DNA from 2 places in the Streptomyces pseudoechinosporeus genome. Region 2 is predicted to be linked to the other one. Evidence: riboswitches for the same ligand, from Rfam matches in the RefSeq annotation. Region 2 holds a riboswitch; the other holds the start of a gene.
What was found. Region 2 has a riboswitch for cyclic di-AMP ahead of ACYVO6_RS46405 (M23 family metallopeptidase). Riboswitches for the same ligand answer to the same signal wherever they lie in the genome.
Positions count from the first base shown of each region.

Region 1: another riboswitch for cyclic di-AMP. It lies ahead of ACYVO6_RS14110 (C40 family peptidase); the one in region 2 lies ahead of ACYVO6_RS46405 (M23 family metallopeptidase).

Region 1 is NZ_BAAGPS010000009.1:569,892-573,025, reverse strand. Features, by position in the region: gene ACYVO6_RS14120 (ATP-dependent Clp protease proteolytic subunit) at 1-364, shown strand, start outside; gene ACYVO6_RS14115 (hypothetical protein) at 372-683, shown strand; cyclic di-AMP (ydaO/yuaA leader) riboswitch at 1,050-1,216, shown strand; gene ACYVO6_RS14110 (C40 family peptidase) at 1,220-1,693, shown strand; gene ACYVO6_RS14105 (DUF6328 family protein) at 1,771-2,355, shown strand; gene ACYVO6_RS14100 (LysE family translocator) at 2,370-2,993, opposite strand; gene ACYVO6_RS14095 (LysR family transcriptional regulator) at 3,094-3,134, shown strand, end outside.
Region 2 is NZ_BAAGPS010000090.1:65,044-68,177, reverse strand. Features, by position in the region: gene ACYVO6_RS46410 (alpha-galactosidase) at 1-1,508, shown strand, start outside; cyclic di-AMP (ydaO/yuaA leader) riboswitch at 1,810-1,973, shown strand; gene ACYVO6_RS46405 (M23 family metallopeptidase) at 1,976-2,902, shown strand; gene ACYVO6_RS46400 (DUF6250 domain-containing protein) at 3,107-3,134, shown strand, end outside.

The DNA.
Region 1 (3,134 bases), on a different contig from region 2:
CTGCGAGGTGGAGACGGTCTGCATGGGCCAGGCGGGGGCGTCCGCGGCGGTGCTGCTGGCGGCCGGCGCGCCGGGCAAGCGGTCCGCGCTGCCTGGCGCGCGCGTGCTGATCCACCAGCCGGCGCTGCCCGAGCCGGTGCAGGGCCAGACGTCCGACCTGGCCATCCAGGCCGAGGAGTTGATGCGTACGCGCAGGCTCCTTGAGGAGATGCTCGCCCGGCACACGGGGCAGAGCCAGGAGCGGATCAGCGAGGACATCGAGCGGGACAAGATCCTGGAAGCACCGCAGGCGCTGGAGTACGGGCTGATCGACCGCATCATCCCGAGCCGCAAGGCCTCGCTCGCCATACCCGGCGCGAGGTGAACGGCAGATGCTCCCACCCGAGTTGCCCCCGCTGCCGGCGCTGACCCGGGCGGAGGGTGAACTGGTCGACCGTTATCTGGAGGTGCTCGATCTCCTCGGCCGGATCAATCCGGCGAACCGTGGCGACACCTATGGCGGACTGCGCGCGGCACAGGCACTGGTCGCCAAGGCCGCCGCGCTGCGCGACGCGCTGACCCTGATGCACCAGCGGGGCGAGCACGAGCTGCACGCACCGACCCTGACGCGGGCCCTGCGGGTGCTCGACGGTGAACGCCGGGCGGCCCGCGTCACCCTGCCGCCGGGATCCTCCGACAGCTGACGCACCAACCGGCCCGGGCGCCTCGCGGGCAACTGACGAGGCGTCTGGACAAGGGTGAAACGGACCAAATGGCGTACCCCTGAACGGCGCAGGAAGAGCTACGTTCAAAGACCCGCATGACTTGCGCAACGCGCGTACTCCAACGCCGGAATCGGACATTCCGTCGCTGGTACGAGGCTCCTCGACCTCCTCAACGCTCGTTCTGAAGCAGGTCTGTCCACCGAACGGCTGAGTGGTGAGTAAGCCCACAAACCACCGATTCCGCTCGGACTTTCCGACGTTCGTGCGTAAAGATCCCTTCTGACGACAAGCCCCCGCCGCAGTGGCGGGGCGGTCCGGGCGGACGCCGAGTCCTGCCGCCGCTCGGATGACGGGTCGACAGAAGTGGATCGGCAGGAGTGGAGGACCCAAGCACGACGGGCCGCCGGAGAACTTCCGAGTGGTCCTTGGGGTGAAGCCGCACACCGCGGCCGGGCAACTTCGCCAGCCCGAATCCGACAGGTCATCCTTCACAGGCGGCTGACGAAGGGTTGCGCATGTCTGCGCTCAATCGTGTCCCGTCGCTGTTGACCAGGGCCGGTACCGCATCGGCTCTCACCGTCGCCGTTGTCGGCGGCAGTGTTGTGGCCCCCGGCTTCGCATCTGACGCCGAAGCAGTCACCCCAGCGAAGAAGGCGCTTCAGGTGGCGGCCTCCAAGAAGGGGTCCCCGTACAAGTGGGGAGCCGAGGGGCCCAAGCGCTTCGACTGCTCCGGGCTCACTCTCTACGCGTACAAGAAGGCGGGGAAGAAGCTGCCCCGCACGGCCGCGCAGCAATACAACAAGACGCGCCATATCTCGGCTTCGAGCCGCAAGCAGGGAGACCTTGTGTTCTTCCACTCGGGCCGGAACGTGTACCACGTCGGCGTCTACGCCGGGAAGGGACGGATCTGGCACTCCCCGAAGACCGGGGACGTGGTGAAGCTGCAGAAGATCTGGACGAAGAGCGTCTGGTACGGCCGGGTCAGGTGATACGCCTGGGGTGGCGGCGATCATCGCCGCCACCCCACGGGGCGTGACACGGCGGCTGACGGGTTACTCATGGAGCCATGGCCGACCAACCACCCATCGACCGGCAGCCCGGCGACCGACAGCCCGACGAGCGACGTCCGGGCGCCGAGCGTCCGGGCGCCGAGCGTCCGGGCGCCGAAAGCCCGCTCGAGCGGCACGAGACGCCGCTCGAGCGCGCCGACCGCAACTTCATCGAACTGCTCCAGGAACTGAGGGTCACCCAGACGGGCGTGCAGATCCTCTTCGCGTTCCTGCTCAGCCTCGCGTTCACCCCGCGCTTCCCGGACCTCGACTCGGTGCAGCGCGCCACGTACATCACGACGCTGCTGCTCGCCGTGCTGTCCTCCGTACTCCTCACGGCACCGGCCGCCCTGCACCGCCGGCTGTTCCAGCAGGGCGCCAAGCCGCAGATCGTGGCGGTCTCCTCGCATCTCGCCCAGATCGGGATGGGCGTGCTGGCGTTCGCGCTCACCGGATCGGTCCTGCTGGTCGTGGATGTGACGGCGGGCCGGCTGGAAGGGATCCTGTCCGGCGCGGGCACCCTGGCGATCTGCCTCGGCCTGTGGGGCCTCGTACCGCTCCTGATGAAACGCGCCGCCGACCGACGCCCGGACGATTCCTGAGCCCGGGCTCCGGCTCAGGCCAGCAGCGGTTCGAGAACGAGCCCCAGCCCCAGCGCCGTGAGGGCGGTTCCGGTGACGGCCTCGATGGCCCGGGCGGTACGCGGCCTGCGCAGCCACCGGCCGAGCCGGTCCACGAGCAGCGCGACCGCCGGGAACCAGATCAGGGCGAGCGCGACCACGATCAGTGCGAGGACCAGCGTCCGCGGCATCGCGGGACTTCCGGCCGGTACGAACTGCGGCAGCAGACTGAGGAAGGTGATCGTCGCCTTCGGGTTGAGGGCGTTGGTGACGAAGCCCTGCCGCAGGGCTCCGGCGCCGGACACGACCGGCGGATCCTCGGCCCCCGGCGTACGCCTCGCGCGCACCGACTGCAGCGTCCGTACGCCGAGACAGAGGACATAGGCACCGCCCAGCAGTTGGAGCGCCCGGAACAGCGGGGGCACGGCGGTCAGCACCGCGGCCACCCCGACGACGGCGAGCGCCGTGTGGACGAGCAGCGCCGCCGCGATCCCGAGCGCGCACGCGATACCGGCCCGGCGGGAGACCAGGGCGTTGCGGACCACGACGGTGAAGTCGGCGCCGGGCATGGCGACCAGGCCCGCGGCGACCCCGGTGAAGGCGATGAGCTGTCCGTCCATGAGCACCAGCGTGCCCGCTCAGAGCCTTCAGCAGGTATGTGCAATATCCTGGGTCGGCCTTAAGCAGTTCTTTAGCCACCTCTTCAGCTGGGAGCGTCGCATGTACGACCCGACGCGGCTCGCGGCGCTGGTGGCTGTCGC
Region 2 (3,134 bases):
GGCACACCGGGCATCAGCATCTGCCGTGGGTCGCGCTGGACGTCGAGGGTGCGGCGACCGAGGAGCACGGCGAGGTGTACGGGTGCGCACTCGCGTGGTCCGGTTCGTGGCGGATCGCCGTGGCCCAACTCCCGGACGCGCGCGTGCAGATCACCGGTGGCGCTGGGTACGACGACTCCGGGCTGGTGCGGCTGGAGCCGGGGGAGAGCTTTGTCACGCCGGTCTTCGCGGGGCTGTGGAGCGATGGCGGCTTCGGCGGGGCGAGCCGGGCCTGGCATGCGTACCAGCGGGCGTATGTGATCCCGGACGCGGACCAGGACCGGCCGGTGCTCTACAACTCCTGGGAGGCCACGGAGTTCGACATCTCGGAGGAGCAGCAGCGGGCGCTCGCGCGGCGGGCGGCGGCGATGGGCGTGGAGCTGTTCGTGGTCGACGACGGCTGGTTCGGAAAGCGGACCAGCGACCGGGCCGGGCTCGGGGACTGGACGCCCAACCCCGACCGCTTCCCGGCTGGCCTCAAGCCCCTGGCGGACGACGTGCACGCCCTGGGCATGCAGTTCGGGATCTGGGTCGAGCCGGAAATGGTCAATGCGGACAGTGAGTTGTATCGAGCGCATCCTGACTGGATTCAGTATCAACCAGGACGAAAGCGTACGGAGCTTCGCAATCAGCTCGTACTGAACCTTGCGCGCGACGACGTCCAGGAATACCTGTGGGAGCAGCTTCACGGGCTGCTCTCCAGCGCTCCGATCGACTATGTGAAGTGGGACTTCAACCGCTGCTTCACGGACGCCGGCTGGCCCGGAGAGGCGTATCCGCAGCGGCTGTGGGTCGACCATGTGCACGCCCTGTACGGCCTGTTGGACCGGCTGCGGGCCGCGCACCCCGGTGTCGCCTTCGAGTCCTGCTCGGGCGGTGGCGGCCGGATCGACCTCGGTGTCATGGCGCGTACGGACCAGGTGTGGACCTCGGACAACACCGATCCGCTCGACCGGCTCGCCATCCAGCACGGCTTCAGCCAGATCCACCCGGCGCGGGCCATGGCCGCCTGGGTCACCGACAGCCCGAACAAGCAGCTCAATGGACGCGTGAGTTCGCTGCGCTTCCGCTTTGTGAGCTCCATGGCCGGAGTGCTCGGGGTCGGTGGCGACCTAACCGAGTGGAGTGACGAGGAGCTCGCCGAGGCGCGGGACTGGGTGGCGCTCTACAAGCAGATCCGGCCCGTCGTGCAGCGCGGCGACCTCTACCGGCTGCGGGCGCCGGAGGGCGGACTGAGCGCCGTGCAGTACGTCCATGAGGACCAGGCCGTCGTCCTTGCCTGGCTCCAGGCTCAGCATTACGGCGAGCCCGTAGCGCCCGTACGACTGCGGGGACTCGATCCGGCGGAAACGTACGAATGCCCCGAAACGGGCGAAGTGTACAGAGGTGCCGTGTTGTTGCATCACGGACTGCGGACCGGCTTGCGCGGTGACCTGGATGCGGCAGTTTTCCGTCTGCGTCGCATCTGAGAGTTGTGTCCGTATTGGAGTGCCTTCATTCCAACTCGCTCTGGAATAGGCACTCCTGAATCAGTGATGCGTGAGCAGCGTCATATTCGTGACAGTGTGCTGTCGCCATGTTCATGTAATTCAAGTGTGTTTACAGGGGATTTCAGGAAGGCGGAAGACCGGTGATTCACGGAGGGTGACGGCGATTTCGGTCAAGGATCAAGAGAACGGGGCACATAGGCAACCCAAAGCTTGTCCCTGTGCGTCTTGGTCGCTTACGTTCGCCACCAATCCGGACGGACGCCTAATCCTGCCGCCGCCCGGAATCCGCACACCGATCCGTACACGGCAGGAGCGGGGGACCCACAGGTACAGCGCCTGTTCTGGTCTCCGGAACAGGCTTGGGGTAAAGCCGCGCGAAAGCGCGGCCGGGCATCTCCAGCTCGCACCCGACAGCTCACCTCGTAGGCGCCGGAGAGGAATTCGTCATGCCCGCGAAGGGTAAGCACCGCCGCCCGAAGTCCGCGCGTTTCACCCGCTCGATCGCCGTTGCCTCAACCGGTGGCGCCGCGCTCGCACTTCCGCTGCTGGGAGCGGCCGGCGCACATGCCGCTACTCCGCAGAGCGCGCCCGCGTCTGTTTCCAACAAGGCCGAATCCGTTTCCCAGAAGGCTGTTGAGTCCGCTCCTGTCGCCGCTCAGAAGAAGACCGCGACCAGGACGTACGAAGTGAGGGCGGGCGATTCTCTCTCGAGGATCGCCCGCGAACAGAATGTCAGCGGTGGCTGGAAAAAGCTCTACGAGGACAACCGCCAGGCCGTCGGCAGTGAACCGGGGCTCATTCACCCGGGCCTGAAGCTGACGATCGGCAAGAAGGCCGCCGCGCCTTCCGGTGGCAGCGAGGCCAAGGCGCCGAAGGCGGCCGAGGCTCCCAAGGCGGCCGAGGCTCCCCAGGTGTCCGCGAAGAAGGCCCCGACCGCCAAGGCGGCCGAGGCGCCCAGCAGTTCGAGCGGCTTCACCATGCCGGTCGAGGGTGCGACCGTCAGCACCCCGTACAAGATGTCGGGCAGCATGTGGTCCAGTGGCTACCACACCGGTGTCGACTTCGCGGCCGCGACCGGCACTTCGCTCAAGGCCGTGGGCGCGGGCACGGTTGTCTCCGCCGGCTGGGGTGGCGCGTACGGCAACCAGGTCGTCATCCAGCTCAGTGACGGCCAATACGCCCAGTACGCCCACCTTTCGTCCCTTTCCGTCTCGGCTGGGCAGTCCGTGACCGCGGGTCAGGAGATCGGCCTCTCCGGCGCGACCGGCAACGTCACCGGCCCGCATCTGCACTTCGAGATCCGCACCACGCCGGACTACGGCTCGGACGTGGACCCGCTGGCGTTCCTGCGCTCGCACGGCGTCTCCGTCTGACGCCACCCGCGCACCGCCGCGAGCGGATCGCGTTTCCTTCTCACGCCGAAGGCCGGACCCCTGATCCCCGGGTCCGGCCTTCGGCTTGTCCGCAGGGGTCGACAGCGGCAGCGGCCAGGCGTCAAAGTGATCTGCGGCAAGCGCTTTCTACAGACCCGCGCGAGACCCGCTCGCCCCGTCGTACGCCAGTCAAGGAGACGCTTCATGACGACCCGCAGAGCCTTCGGAGCCC